2 regions of the Corallincola spongiicola genome follow, and region 1 is predicted to be linked to the other one. Evidence: predicted binding sites of a transcription regulator. Region 1 holds the regulator's gene; the other holds the start of a gene.

The links. The regulator sigma-54, encoded in region 1, starts transcription at its own class of promoters, with help from an activator protein. The targets are predictions, from matches to a motif close to GTTGGCACGNNNNTNGNNT.
Region 2: EXY25_RS11305 (S8 family peptidase) is a predicted target of sigma-54. The motif match lies at 5,715-5,733, and genes of this name have one in related genera.

The regions. Positions count from the first base shown of each region.
Region 1 is NZ_SHLY01000004.1:237,451-245,395, reverse strand. Features, by position in the region: gene mgtE (magnesium transporter) at 1-170, opposite strand, end outside; gene EXY25_RS13295 (HPr family phosphocarrier protein) at 267-545, opposite strand; gene rapZ (RNase adapter RapZ) at 551-1,423, opposite strand; gene ptsN (PTS IIA-like nitrogen regulatory protein PtsN) at 1,420-1,869, opposite strand; gene hpf (ribosome hibernation promoting factor) at 1,878-2,165, opposite strand; gene EXY25_RS13275 (RNA polymerase factor sigma-54) at 2,197-3,693, opposite strand; gene lptB (LPS export ABC transporter ATP-binding protein) at 3,783-4,508, opposite strand; gene lptA (lipopolysaccharide transport periplasmic protein LptA) at 4,512-5,042, opposite strand; gene lptC (LPS export ABC transporter periplasmic protein LptC) at 5,026-5,592, opposite strand; gene kdsC (3-deoxy-manno-octulosonate-8-phosphatase KdsC) at 5,589-6,146, opposite strand; gene EXY25_RS13250 (calcium/sodium antiporter) at 6,188-7,156, opposite strand; gene mlaF (phospholipid ABC transporter ATP-binding protein MlaF) at 7,379-7,945, shown strand, end outside.
Region 2 is NZ_SHLY01000003.1:228,907-236,851, reverse strand. Features, by position in the region: gene EXY25_RS11330 (YhgN family NAAT transporter) at 1-407, shown strand, start outside; gene EXY25_RS11325 (putative signal transducing protein) at 404-715, shown strand; gene EXY25_RS11320 (YjaG family protein) at 719-1,297, shown strand; gene EXY25_RS11315 (efflux RND transporter periplasmic adaptor subunit) at 1,410-2,483, shown strand; gene EXY25_RS11310 (efflux RND transporter permease subunit) at 2,480-5,575, shown strand; gene EXY25_RS11305 (S8 family peptidase) at 5,879-7,945, shown strand, end outside.

The DNA.
Region 1 (7,945 bases):
CATAGGACTGCACGGCCCTTAGTGGGGGTAGACTCAAACAGAAGGGCGACATCAGAAGGATCCATCTCCTGCAAAATGCGGCGAACATGGATAAACATGCCGCTATCGAGGGCATTTTTTACCTCTTTTAATTTTTGTTGGGTAAGGTCTTGCTCTAAAGTTTCAGCCATCGCCTTAAGCCCTCCAATCGATTAAAAAAGTTCGATAGCGGAATTGTATCGTAACAACCAGAAAAATAGAGAGAATTTTTCTTTAACAGGTGAGGATTATTCGTTTTCGTCGAATCTGTCATTGATCAGGGACTCAACGGCATCCAGTGCCTGCTGTGCTTCATCCCCTTCGGCAACGACCTGGATCTCTTGCCCCATGCAGGTTTCCATCATCAGCAGTCCCATGACACTGGCGGCGGAAGCGGATTTTCCTTGATGCTCAATCATCACTTCGGCATCAAATTTGTTGACCAGCATGACTAACTTGGTTGCTGCACGGGCATGCAAACCCAGTTTGTTTTTTATCAGTAGTTTCTTTTCAATGCGTTGTGTCATAAAGACTAATGACCTAGTTCTCGGTGACGGATCTGAATTTCGTTACGTAACTCTTTGAACTGTTTTGCCAATGTTTCGGCAATGAACACAGAACGGTGTTGTCCACCGGTGCAACCGATAGCGACGGTTACATAGCTTCGATTGTTCAGTTCCAGATGTGGCAACCAGGTATTGAGTAAGTTGTTTATCTGCCAGATGAATTTGGCCACGATAGGTTGGCGGCTAAAAAACTGCTCAACAGGAGCATCTAATCCGGTCATGGGGCGTAGTTCTGGTTCCCAATGGGGGTTGGGTAAGAATCGTGCATCAAACACATAATCAGCATCTTGCGGAATACCGTATTTAAAGCCAAAGGACTCAAATACTAAAACCAGATGGCGATCAGCATTGCCTAGTAACCGTTCTCGTACCAGATCGCTGAGCTGATGTATCGACAGCTGAGAGCTGTCTATCTGAAGATCGGCACGGGAGATAAGCGGTTCAAGTAAGCGCTGCTCTGCTTCAATCGCTTGCTCCAGAGATACACCATGTTTGGAGAGTGGGTGAAGCCGTCGAGTTTCGCTAAAGCGCTGGATCAATGCACTTTGCTGCGCGTCCATAAACAGAACCGTACAGCGGCATTGCTGACATAAAAGGTCGAGAATTGTTTCCAGCGTATGTGGATCTTCGGGCAGGTTTCTGACGTCAATGCTGACGGCGATATCGCTATAGTGTCCACTTACCTGAGCAACCAGTGTCGGTAGCATGGCTACCGGCAGGTTGTCGACACAGTAGTGACCTAAATCCTCCAGTACGCGAAGCGCAACACTTTTGCCTGAGCCTGAGCGGCCACTGACAATTGTTAGTTTGGGTTTTGCGGCCACGTCAGTGCTGGTCATGAATCGGTGATGATTTCGTATAATTGTTGATCGTTAGCGGCACAGCGGAGCTGTTTGAGGACTTGTTTATCTGACAGTTTGGCGGCGATAGCCGACAAGGTCTTCAGATGTTCCTGACAACTCTGTTCTGGAACCAAGAGGGCGAAAATCAGATCCACCGGTTTGTTATCAATTGCATCAAAGGCGATAGGCTCATCGCACTGCAATAACACGGCGACTGCTTTATTGGCGTTAGTGATCCTACCGTGGGGAATGGCAATGCCGTTACCTATACCGGTACTGCCTTTCTTTTCACGTTCTAGAATACTTTCGAAAATGGCTTTGTGGCCATGTTCTGGCAAGTGTTTGGCTGCCAATTCACTGGCCATTTCTAATATTCGTTTCTTACTTGAACCATGGACTGCACTTCGGGTGCAGTCCAGGCTAAGTATGGATGATATATCCATAGACATCTCTAGTGAGCGTTTAGCTTTTCTTTGTGTTTTATTACTTGCCGATCGAGTTTATCGATCAACGAGTCAATAGCTGCATACATATCACGATGCTCTGCATTCGCAAAGATCTCTCCACCATTTAGGTGCAGTGTGGCTTCGGCTTTTTGGGTTAATTTCTCAACATTGAGGATCACGTGGACATTGTTGATGTGGTCAAAGTGGCGCTCTAATTTACTAAATTTTCCGTCGACATACTCTCGCAGAGAGTCTGTTACTTCTACATGATGGCCGGTAAGATTGATTTGCATAGACCTCATCCTTATTTAGTTTTATTGCCTGCTATAGCAAGCTTTTTCGCTGATTTGACGGTGGAATAGACAAGGATTCCCGATACTTCGCAATGGTTCTCCGCGCTACCTGAATTCCCTGATCTGCCAGTAGGTCAGCAATCTTGCTATCTGACAAAGGCTTATTAGGGATTTCTGCCGCCACAAGTTTCTTGATTAACGCTCTAATTGCCGTTGAAGAACATTCTCCGCCACTTTCAGTACTGACATGACTGGAGAAGAAATACTTGAGTTCGAAAATACCCCGCGGGGTATGCATATATTTTTGTGTGGTTACTCGAGAGATGGTGGACTCGTGCATATCAACCGCTAAGGCAATATCATTGAGTACCATTGGCTTCATCGCTTCATCGCCGTACTCAAAGAAGTCGCGTTGGAACTGTACAATACAGTTGGCGACCTTGAGTAGGGTGTCGTTACGACTTTCCAGACTTTTGATAAACCACTTCGCTTCCTGCAGGTGGGAGCGTATATATTGACTGTCAGTGGTGTTCTTTACCGTCCGGCTCATCGCTGCGTATTGCTGATTCACTTTCAGCTTGGGTACCGAGTCGGGGTTTAGCTCAACCACCCAACGTCCAGCTTTTTTCATTACCGACACATCGGGGATCACATATTGCTCATCACCGCTGATCACTGCGCTGCCGGGACGCGGATTCAACGATTGGATCACCCGCAGAACTTCACGGAGCTGGTCTTCTTTCAGTTTGGTCTTGCGCATCAATTGGCGATAATCCCGGCTGGCTAGCAGGTCAATATACTGGCCAATAACCTGGCGGCACTCTTTTAGCCAAGGTGTCTCTTTGGCAAACTGATTGAGTTGTACCAGCAGACACTCCTGCAATGTGCGGGCACCTACGCCAATGGGATCGAACAGTTGTACTCGCTTAATGACCGCTTCTACTTCATCAAGTTCGATATCTTCCTGCCCTAAAGAAGTAAGAATATCGTCGGCGGTGACCGTCAGGTAACCCGATTCATCAATCCCATCGATTATCGATGTCGCAATGGCTCTGTCGACATCTGTGAACGGGGTTAATTGCATCTGCCATTCCAGATGATCTTGCAACGACTCTGTGGTTTCGCCTTGATAGGTAAAGTCGGCGTCATCACTGAACGAGGAACCTGAAACGGGCGCTGCTGAAAGGTGGTCATCCCAGGTTGTATCGGTAGGCAGTTCTTCATTGATTTGTTGTTGGTTGAGCGCCTCAGATGTTTCCATGGCTGCATCTTCGCGCTCTTCCGACTGATTATTTTCAGCATTAGCCGTGGTTTGTTCCAGCTTGTCAGTCGCGGTATGGCTTTCACCATTAACTTGCTCACTGGTTTCTTCCGCTTCGTTTTGCTCGAGTAGCGGATTATTATCCAGCGCTTCTTGGATCTCTTGCTGAAGGTCGAGCGTCGACAATTGCAATAGCCGGATTGCTTGCTGCAATTGCGGCGTCATGGTGAGTTGCTGACCTAAACGTAACTGTAATGACGGTTTCATCTACTTCCGTGACATTTAAAATAATGCTGTTGCTGTCATCGTTAATCGGCACTCAAAAGAGCCCGATGTATCAACGCTGGTTACTTACACTATAGCCGGAATTGTTCCCCGAGATATACGTCTCGTACCTTTTGGTCGGCTAACACTTGTTCCGGTTTTCCTTCGGCGATTAACTCTCCGTGGCTAACGATATAAGCATATTCGCACACATCGAGTGTTTCTCGCACGTTATGATCAGTGATCAATACACCGAGACCACGGTCTCTAAGGTGTTGAATAATCTTTTTTATATCTGTGACTGAGATAGGGTCTACGCCAGCGAAAGGCTCATCCAGCAGCACGAACCTAGGTTCCACAGCCAGCGCTCTGGCTATCTCTACTCGACGGCGTTCACCACCTGACAGTGACATACCTAAGCTATCTCTTATGTGAGTGATGCTAAACTCTTCTAGCAGATGTTCCAAGGTTTCCGTGCGCTGTAACCGGCTTAACTCTGGACGGGTTTGCAGTACTGCCATGATGTTGTCAGCGACACTGAGCTTACGAAAAATGGAGGACTCCTGTGGCAGGTAACCGATCCCCTTGCGTGCTCTGATATGCATGGGTGAAAGGGTCACATCTTCATCGTCAATCGTGATGCGCCCTTTATCGTTGGGTACCAGTCCAACTACCATATAGAAGGTGGTTGTTTTACCTGCCCCATTCGGTCCCAATAAGCCAACTATTTGGCCATCATTCAGCGCTAAAGAGACATTCTTAACTACTTGTCTATCTTTGTAGCTCTTGGCTAATTGACTGGCTTTCAATGTCGCCATGGTTTATTCCTTATTTTCGCCGAGCTGTTGTTGCAGCTGTTCGGGGAGAAAAATGGTTGTCACGCGATCATCTTTATCTGTGCCACTTTCTGCGACCATTTTTTGTTTGGCGATATCGTAATGAATAGTTTCGCCTTTCACTACGCTGTCTTGCTGCGTCAGTACCGCTGCGCCAGTTAATTGGATAGTGTTATCTGCTAATCGGTAACGGATCTCTGCAGCTTCGGCATGCATTTTTTGGCCATTTTCCAAGACCTGACTGAACTTCGCTGGTTTACCGACAGCGATGAGCACCTCTTTTCCTGCGCCTGCGGATTGCTCAACCTGCAAAGTGTCGGCAAAGATCTGTAATGTGCCTTGATTTACCGTGACGTCGTCAAAGAAGGAGATAATGCCTTTTTGAATATCGATACTTTGGCGTTTTGCATCCACGCGGACTTCTTTATTAAAGTCACTTTCAACGGCGCCTAGGGAAGCCGATGTGGTCAGCAATAAGCCGACTAAGCTGAAGGTGAATCTATTTTTCAGGTTCATAGGTCGCTTTTACATCATTTAGCACTTCGATGTGCTCTTGTTCGACGTTGCCCTTTAATCCAACTCCATCGAGTCGGTAGCCAGGCCCTTTTACTGTGACTGGTTGATCACTGCTGACATCATTGGTTGTCAGGTCTATGTCAACATAATCTGTCAGTAAGGTATTGGTTTGATTCTGTGCTGTTAGCATGGTGATCACAACATCTTCTGATAAACGCAGTAGGTTGTTTTGCTCTAATTCACCATGGCTTGCGTTTAAGGTCCAACCAGAACGCTTACCGCTTGGGTAGACGACTAACTTGGGCGCATCAAATTGCGTAAGAGTCATCGAACCAGTGTAATACTTCATGTTGCTGGCCCAGATTTGATTCTCTAGCTGACCCTCTTGGTTGTAAATCCTGCTGCGCAGTGTTTTGGCCGTATAGTCAGGCCGCTGTTGTCCTTGATTGTTCGCATTAATATCGATCTCGGACTTTAGCAAACTCTGATAGTAGTAGAGCCCGATGGCAGCCCCAAACAGTATGACGGTAAAAAGAATAACCCGGTTCATATGCTCAAACCTTGGCTTGTCTCTAATTTGTCTTGTGCTTGCAAAATTAGATCGCACACCTCTCTCACTGCTCCTCGCCCACCCGGGATCACGGTTTGATAGTGGCTAAAGCGATGGAGCATGGGGTGAGCATCTTGCACGCTGATGGCGAGTCCGACCTGTTGCATCACCGGGGCATCAACCAGATCATCGCCAATATAAGCGCACTGCTCTGGCGTTAAGTTGGTCGTGGTAAGAAGGCTGGAGAATGCTTGCACTTTGTTATCTTGGCCTTGGAAAATATGAGCAACACCCAAAGCGGTCATGCGCTGTTCAACGATATTCGATTGTCTACCTGTGATGACGGCAACCGCGACGTCTGAGGATTGCAGGGCTTTAATGCCATACCCATCTCGAGTGTGGAAAGCTTTTAGTTCTTCGCCATCGTTGCCAAGATAAATTCGGCCATCGGAGAATACGCCGTCAACATCGCAAATCAGTAGTCGAATTCGCGCTGCTTTTGCCAAGATGTCGGCTTTAACATGGCCATAAAGTGTCTGAACGGTTTCTGTCATCACTTCTCTCAACATGCTTCTTTGGTGCGCTATAGCCAAGCTTAGCGTAAGTTACTGAATAAAAGGATCTGGTAACCGATAAAGCAGGCAGCTAATAGGCCGCCTTCCCATTTGGCCAATATCCGTTTACCACGCCAGCCATAACAAAAAATGAACAGCAACACCGTTACCCCAATCATTATCGGTATATCGCGATACAAGGCTTGCTCGTCTATTTTACCTGGCGCCAATAGCGCTGGCATGGCAAGTACAGCAAACAAATTGAAGATGTTTGAACCGATAATATTACCCAGTGCCAAATCGCCTTCATTTCGCAGGGCGCCGGCCACACTGGCGGCTAACTCCGGCAAACTGGTGCCAATGGCGATGATCGTTAAGCCAATGACTAGATCACTGACACCAAAATAGTGGGCCAGTTCAACCGCGTTTGTGACGAGAAGCTCACTGCTGCCTAATAACAGTAGAAGTCCAATGGCCAGCCACAAGACGGCTTTGGCTGTGGGAAGATCGCTTGGGATCTCTGCTTCAGCCTCCGTAATCAGGGGATCTCCAGCCTTGGCTTCCTGCATCGATATACGCATCATCAAACCAGTAAATGCAATCAGACCGGCAACTAACAAACAACCATCAATGATGCTGAGGTTGAGATCGAGAAACATCGCACTGACACCAAACGTAATTAGCAGCAAGAGCGGGAACTCACGTTTGAGAGTGGCCGAGGATACTTTCAACGGGCGTACTAAGGCGGTAATTCCCAATACCATGGCTATATTAGTAATGTTGGAACCTAATGCGTTACCCACCGCCGTGTCGGGGTTGCCATTCAGGGAGGCGGATGCCGCCACGAGCATTTCTGGCGCAGAAGAGCCGAAAGCGACAACAGTTAAGCCAATGACAAGGGGGGATATTCCAAGGTTTCGAGCCAGCCCGGCTGCGCCATAGACAAATTTGTCTGCGCTCCAAACCAGCACTATGAGGGAAACTATGACAATGAGAGCCGGAATTAGCATAAGGTTTTAATCTTTGACCGTTGATAAAAGATGCAAGGAAAGCGCCATTTTGGTGGCAGAGAGTGACATTTTTTTAATGATATGTCGAACATAGCAATAATCAGAAACAGTTTTTTGAATAGTTTTCGATTTGGTCGCGAGACGTAAAAAGGATACAATCAGCGGCCCGCTAAAGGGACAATGCGGCCAACTGGCCCCGAGAGTCGGTAGAGGTTATGGAGCATGGCAACTGAAAACGTTGTTGATATACGCAATCTTACATTTCGTCGTGGCCAGAGATTTATCTATAAAGATCTGAATTTGACCATTCCCCGTGGCAAAGTGGTTGCCATTATGGGGCCTAGCGGTATCGGCAAAACGACCCTCTTGCGTCTGATTGGTGGCCAACTAACACCGACTAAAGGTGAGGTGTTGTTCGACGGTGACGACATTCCAAGCATGAGCCGACACCAGCTTTATGAGGCTCGGAAGCGGATGAGCATGCTTTTTCAAAGCGGCGCTTTGTTTACCGAGCAGGACGTTTTTGACAATGTGGCGTTTCCTATTCGCGAACACACTGCCCTACCAGAAGAGTTGATTCGTTCTATCGTATTAATGAAGCTTGAAGCCGTGGGGTTAAGAGGGGCTAGGGATTTAATGCCAAGTGAGCTCTCTGGAGGCATGGCGCGCCGAGCCGCACTCGCTCGGGCAATTGCATTAGATCCTGACCTGATCATGTACGATGAACCGTTTGCTGGTCAGGATCCAATTTCTCTGGGAATATTGGTTAAGTTAATCCGGTCACTTAAT
Region 2 (7,945 bases), on a different contig from region 1:
TGACCCAAGAGTCGGTGAGTATTGCCGGCGGTATCATTCTGTTTCTTATTGCATTGAAAATGATCTTTCCGCAGCCTGGAGGCGTAACGGGATTAGCTGTTGGCGAAGAGCCGTTTATCGTACCGTTAGCTATTCCCTTAATCGCTGGCCCATCGATACTGGCAGCCTTGCTGCTATTGGCCCATCAAGATCCCAGTCGCATGGTCGATTGGTCGCTGGCGCTGGTCGGAGCCTGGACAGTCAGTTCTTTGATTCTACTGTTTTCCGGCCTGTTCCATCGTATGCTTGGCGAACGCGGCCTCACAGCAATGGAACGACTAATGGGGATGTTATTGGTAATGATTTCGGTGCAGATGTTCCTGGATGGCATCTTTGCCTACTTCGCCCACATGGATGCAGCAGGATGAGTGCATTAATGCGCCTATACCAAGCAGCTAATGCACTAGAGGCAAATTTGCTGAAGGGGATGTTACAAGCCGAAGGCTTCGACATTCAGCTCAGAGGCGAAAACCTCGCCGGGGCAGCGGGCGAACTGCCACTGTCGGTACAACAGGTCGATCTGTTCATCGTAGAAAAAGATTACCAAGATGCTCTGCGCTTGCTTAGTCGCTACGAGGGCAACGGCAAGACCGAATGGTTCTGCCACCACTGCGGTGAGAAAAATGGTAGCAATTTTGAACTCTGCTGGCAGTGTGGCCAGCCGAAATCGGAGTAATTCATGGCGAGTACAGCACAACTAAACCAACAACTACGTGAGCTGACACCATGGCAACAGCTGGCTTTCTCAGCTTGTCTGAGTGAACGCATGCTACCTAACTACCTATTATTCAGTCATGCGGTTGAATGGGGAGACGGCAACATCCTCAGGAACAGTATGAATGCGGTATGGGATGCCCTACGCAGCAAAACCACCCAGTTTAATCACGAACGGTGGCAAGAAAAATTAGCTGACCAGATCCCCGACCCTCAGCAATTCGACATGTATGGTGTTTGGCCCGCACTCGACGCCACTACCGCACTGGACACGCTATTTTGCCAATTTGCCGAGCCCAGTAGTCCGGCAGTGGTGGAGATCAGCCGTCTCAGTCGCCACACCGTAAAACAATACATTCAGCTCAGCGAAGGCGAAGAGGTTGATCTGAAAAACCACCCTTTGATGCAGTTTGAGTTTGAATATCAAGGTGAATTGGCTGAGTGGTTAAGCGACAGAGCGCCGACACAAAAAACTATCGCCGCCTTGCGGGAAGCATTTCTCACCCCGCTGGAGTCCAACTTGGGCTTGAGCCAGGAGGAATGAAACATTTCGTTGCAATTATTGCCCATAGCAAGATTGCCAGTCACTAGGTCAGATCTTCAAACTGCTGGCTGTTTTACATATTAGTAACCCAGCAACCAGCAATGGAGTAGGTATGAAACGGGTTTTATTTATTTTTATCATCGTTGCCACCATCGGCTCTGCCGTTGGTTATCGCTGGTGGTCACTCAATATGGCACCCGTGGCAGCGAAGAAGGCCAGAGGGGCCGTTGCCGTTGTCGTGGCACCAGTCAAGTCAGTGCTTTTAGAAGACAAAGTTGAAGCGCTGGCCACGGCAAAAGCGAATGAGTCTGTCGTCATTACCGCCAACGAGACAGAAAACATTGCTGCGATCTACTTTGAAGATGGGGATCAGGTCAAAAAAGGCCAGCTATTAGTTAAGCTCCGTGATGCCGAGCAGGTCGCCAACCTGCAGCTCGCGGAAGTCGCGCTGGCAGAACAGGAACGTGAATATCGGCGGATTGCAGACTTAGTAAAAAACCGCACTATTGCCGGTTCCGAACTGGACCGTATTCAGAGCTTGATTGATGCCGCCAAAGCCCGCATCGCCGCCGAACAGGCCAAGATCGATGACCGCCAGATCCGCGCACCATTTGCAGGCCAACTCGGCTTCAGACTGGTCAGTAAAGGTGGCCTAATCACGCCGGGAACCGTGATTACAACCTTGGATGATCTCGCCACCATCAAGCTAGACTTTACCGTTCCGGAACGGTTTATGACATCACTGACCAAAGGCTCGATTGTGCGCGCCTATTCAGATGCCTATCCCGACCAGGTGTTTGATGCCCACGTAGATACGATCAACCCGCGGGTGAATCCGATCACCCGTGCTATCACTGTTCGTGCACAGTTAAAGAACCAAGACTTGCGGCTGAAGCCCGGCATGCTGCTCAAACTTGAGTTGATCCATGACCAACGGCAATCACTGGTGATCCCTGAAGCTGCCATCATCGCGTTAAAAGATAAGCATTTCGTATATGTGGTGGACGCAGAGAACAAGGTCAGTCAGAAACAGATTGAAGTTGGTCTACGCAAGCCTGGAATCATTGAAGTTGTTGCAGGGCTTAGCATAGACGAGCAAGTAATAACCCAAGGCGTATTAAAGATACGCAGCGGCGCAACTGTCACCATCCAGGAAGAGACATGGCGTGAAGGAGGCGGGGCATGATCCTCACCGATCTGTCAGTCAAACGGCCGGTCTTTGCTTCGGTTATCAGCCTGCTACTCATCGCCTTTGGCTTAGTCGCTTTTGACAAGCTGCCATTGCGTGAATACCCCAACATTGACGCCCCGGTGGTGTCAGTTGAAACCCGATATCGCGGCGCTTCAGCGGTAGTAGTTGAACGCCGTATCACCAAGCTGATTGAAGATAGGATCAGTGGTGTGGAGGGGATCAGAAACATCAGCTCCGAGAGTAAAGACGGACGCTCCTCTATTACCATTGAATTCACTGTCGAACGCGACATCGACGCCGCAGCCAATGACATTCGAGAGCGCGTTAGCCGGGTTTTGAACAACCTACCTGACGAAGCCGATCCGCCAGAAATTAGTAAGGCCGGCGCGGGGGATGACACCATAATGTGGCTTAACCTGGTGTCCGACCGAATGGATCTATTGGAGCTCAGTGACTATGCCCAACGTTACTTAGTCGACCGTTTCAGCACTATTGATGGCGTTGCCCGCATCCGTGTTGGTGGTGGCCGTGACTACTCTATGCGCATCTGGTTGGATCGCTCAGCGCTGGCTGCCCGTGGCCTGACAGTGAACGACGTTGAAGATGCACTGCGCTCACAGAACGTCGAACTACCTGCCGGTAGTGTCGAATCGGTGGATCGCCAGTTCACCGTGCGTGTGCAGCGCGCCTTTAATACCGCAGAACAGTTTCAGGATCTGGTACTGACTCAAGGTGACGACGGTTATCTCGTGCGTTTAAGTGATGTTGCCAAGGTCGAACTGGCCGCTTCCGAGGAGCGGCTATCATTCCGTGGCAATGGCGTACCCATGGTGGGTATCGGGATCACCAAACAATCCACTGCCAATACCCTGTCGGTAGCACGTGCGGCGCGCGCGATGGCTATCGAAGTAGACCGCACCCTGCCGGAGGGGATGGAGCTGATCAACAGTTACGACAGCTCAGTCTTTATCGAGCAGTCAGTGAAAGAGGTTTATCAAACCCTATTTATCGCCATTACGCTGGTCGTGATCGTTATCTATCTGTTTCTCGGCAGCGCGCGTGCCATGCTGATCCCGGCGCTGACGGTGCCGGTATCATTGATGGGCACCTTTATCGTGCTTTATCTGCTCGGTTACACCATTAATATGTTGACCTTGTTAGCCTTGATCCTCGCCATTGGTATGGTGGTAGATGATGCCATCGTGATGCTGGAAAACATCCATCGTCGAATAGAACTGGGGGAATCCCCTTTAGTAGCAGCATTTCTCGGCGCACGCCAAGTCTCTTTTGCCGTCATTGCCACCACGCTGGTATTGATCTCGGTATTCATGCCTATCACCTTCCTCGAAGGCGATCTTGGCAAGCTATTTACCGAATTCGCTGTCACCATGAGTGCAGCCGTGGCGTTTTCCAGCTTAGTGGCACTCAGCCTTTCACCAATGATGTGCTCGAAATTGCTTGTGCCGCACGAGCAGCCTGGCTGGTTAACTCGCCAGGTAGACAGAGCACTGAATAAGTTTCGTGATAACTACATCAGCGCGCTGCGCACCTCGATCCATAAACCAAGCCTGACCCTGGTATTGATTCTCGCTGCGCTGATCAGCTGTGCCTGGCTGCTCAAACAGGTACCAGGGGAGTTCACTCCAAAAGAAGATCGCGGCGCTTTCTTCATTGTTGTTAGCGCACCAGAAGGCGCAACGTTTGATTACAGCCAGAGCTACATGGACGAAGTAGAACGGCGCCTGATGCCGTTAGTAGAACGCGGCTCAGTGAAACGACTGCTGATCCGCACGCCCCGGGCATGGGGGCAAACCCAAGATTTTTCTGGTGGCTTTGCCATCATCGTATTGGAAGATTGGGCCAACAGGGAAAGCGCCTGGCAGCTGATGGGGGAAGCCCGAAGCAAGTTAGGTGATCTTGCCGGGATCCGCGCCTTTCCAGTCATGCGCCAAGCACTGGGTGGCGGTACCGGTAAGCCAGTACAGTTTGTGATCGGCGGTAGCGACTATGATGAACTGGCTCGCTGGCGTGATCTGCTCATCAACGAAGCAAAAAACAACCCCGGCTTAATCGGTATCGACCACGATTACAAAGAGACCAAGCCACAGCTGCAGGTACGCATCGATACCGAACGTGCAGGTGATTTAGGCGTATCAGTGGAAACCATAGGTCGTACATTGGAAACCATGTTAGGCAGCCGTATCGCCACCACCTTCCAACACCGTGGAGAAGAGTATGATGTGATCCTCGAAGGTAACCGTGAAGATCAAAGCGCGCCAACGGATATGACCAATATCTATGTGCGCAGTGATTACAGCAAAGAGCTGATCCCGCTATCGAGTTTGGTCAATATTGAAGAGTTTGCTGACGCTGGTAACCTGAATCGCTACAACCGTATGCGCTCAATCACTATTGAAGCCAATCTGGCAGATGGCTACACCTTAGGCGAAGCATTGAGCTATCTGGATGAGCTGGCTTATCGGGTGCTGCCCGGTGATGCAGTGATCAGCTACAAAGGCCTATCCCAGGATTATCAAGAATCAGGGGCCTCGATCTACTTTGTGTTTATGCTGGCACTGATTGTCGTCTTTCTGGTATTAGCAGCACAGTTCGAAAGCTATATTCACCCCATTGTCATTATGTTGACCGTGCCTTTAGCCATGATGGGCGCCTTGATTGGTCTCTATCTATTTGGCCAGTCGCTCAATATCTATAGCCAGATAGGTATCATCATGCTGGTGGGGCTGGCAGCGAAGAACGGCATCCTGATCGTTGAGTTTGCTAATCAGCTACGTGATCAAGGAATGAATTTTGATGAGGCCTTGCTGCAAGCATCCGGCCAGCGCCTGCGTCCCATTCTAATGACCGGGGTAACCACCGCTTTTGGTGCACTGCCATTGGTGTTGTCATCCGGTGCCGGTAGCGAAACCCGCTTTGTTATTGGTGTAGTGGTACTCGCTGGCATTTTGATCGCCACACTGTTTACCCTGCTCATTGTGCCTGTGATGTATGCACTATTGGCCCAACACACTAGCTCACCAGATGCGATCAGCCACCGCCTGGAACAAGAGTTAAACAAACCCTAACTCATGCCTATCGGCAAGAAAGCGGCTCCAGCTTTGCTGAGCCGCCTTTTATTTGTCACCCCCTTCCCCAGCCAAAATTGTCACAATTTTTTCACAAAACCAGAATAAGCTTTTCCTTATAAAACATCATGTTATTTACTTTTGCATAACATTTGCATAATAATGCGGGACATTTTGTGACCAGTCGTTCAGCCGGGCAGTCGGATGACTCACACAAGAGATGCTCGCCCGGCCGTTTGACAATGGATTAACAGAAGTCTGGACACATAACCCAGTCACTTAACCATTGTAAAGGCAGTAAAAATGACGCAGCACAGTTCCAACAGCAAAAAGCGTTCACGACGCAATATGCTGTTTATATCAGCAATTTTTGTTTTCTCCGCATTTAGCACATATGCGGTGTACCAAAATCATCAAGCGGTCGACGTTACCGCCCCCACCAGTCAAGTACTGATCCAGGGGAAAGACACTGAACAACTCGCAAAACTGGTGACTGATCTTGGCGGCAAAGTCACTCACCAGTTGGATGTGATCAATGCAGTGGGAGCGGAACTGACGCAGCAACAGATAAACGCCCTGAGTCAATCCAGACTGGTAAGACGGATCCAGGCCAATGGCGTTGCAACACTCGACTCGGTAACGGGTTGTGGTGTCACAGGCGACCATATCCTGAAAATTGAGCAAGACCATATCAGCTGGTCATTGTTCAATATGGGAAGCGAGCCAATTACGCTGTCACAAATCGATTTCAATTGGCCGGAAAGCTATGGGCAACTGACCAGTATCACTTTTGGTGACCTGTTATATGAGGAGCTGGATGAAGCCGAGATGCCAAGTGGCAGTTTATTGCAAACCTCAGAGCAGATGTTGTCAACCGCACTGGCGCGTCAAATCCCTAGCGATGGTCAAGTCAACCTGCAACTCAATTTCGTCAACAACGAACCGCTATACAACATCGCTGAGCAATCCGACTTCCAGCTGATAGCTGGGTTTGCAGAAGGTTGCGAAACCAAATTAGTTACCGGCTATGACGGCTTAGATAACAGTGTCGAAAACAGCTATTACACTCATCCTATTGATGCCGACCAAGTCCATTCCGAAGGCAATACAGGTGCCGGAGTCACTGTTGCCGTTATCGATTCGGGAATTTGGTCAGCCAATAGCGGTTTGGGTCAAAACACCCAACTGGAAAGCCGTATTCTTGCCACCTATGATGCCATTCAGGATCTCGAAGGCAGCGCATTAGATGAGAATGGTCATGGCTCCCATATTGCTTCAATGATCGCCAGCAGCCTGGAAAGTACAGCCGAGGGTGCCTTTACCGGCGCATACCATGGTGTGGCTCCCGATGCAGATCTGGTTATTGTTAAAGCGTTTGATGTCGAGGGCAAAGCCACTTATCTGGATGTTATTCGAGCAATTCAGTTCGTCATCGACCATAAAGATGAGCACAACATACGTGTACTCAACCTATCATTCAGTGCTCCCCCATCCTCTTACTATTGGGAAGATCCAATCAACCAAGCAGTGATGAAGGCTTGGCAAGCGGGTATCTTCGTCGTGGCTGCCGCTGGTAACAACGGCCCAGAGGCGATGACCATAGGTGTGCCAGGCAACGTTCCCTATGTGATGACAGTGGGTGCTGTCAGTGATAACTATACCCCCGACGATATCTCCGATGACTATCTTGCTAACTTCTCATCTGCAGGGCCGACCTATGAAGCGTTTGTGAAACCGGAAGCCGTAGCACCTGGCGGGCATATGTTGGGGATCGTTGAACCAATCACAGCACTTTCACAACAATTCCCGCAATATCAGCTTGGTAATCATTTGATGGTATCGGGTTCATCACAAGCCGCAGGCGTAACATCGGGCATTGCCGCACTTTTACTAAGTGCCGATCCCACATTAACGCCAGATACCGTAAAATGCCGACTGATTGCGACATCTGCTTTTGCTGTAGATGACAATGGCGAAGCGGTTTATAGCGTGTTTCAGCAAGGTGCTGGTTATATGAATGCCATGCGGGCACTTGCAAGCGAACTTGTAGACTGCGCCAACGAAAATCTAGACATTACTAAAGATATAGAAGACGAAGAACACTTCTATGGACCGGCATTCCAAGACAACGAAGACATCTTCCATGTTAGGCAACAAGAACATTTAGCTTGGGATGCAGGCAACCCATGGAACGCTGGCAACCCATGGAACGCAGGCAACCCATGGAACGCTGGCAACCCGTGGAACGCTGGCAACCCATGGAACGCTGGTAACCCATGGAACGCTGGCAACCCGTGGAACGCAGGTAATCCTTGGAACGCTGGCAACCCGTGGAACGCACAATCAATTTATCAAGCAAATACCCACCAG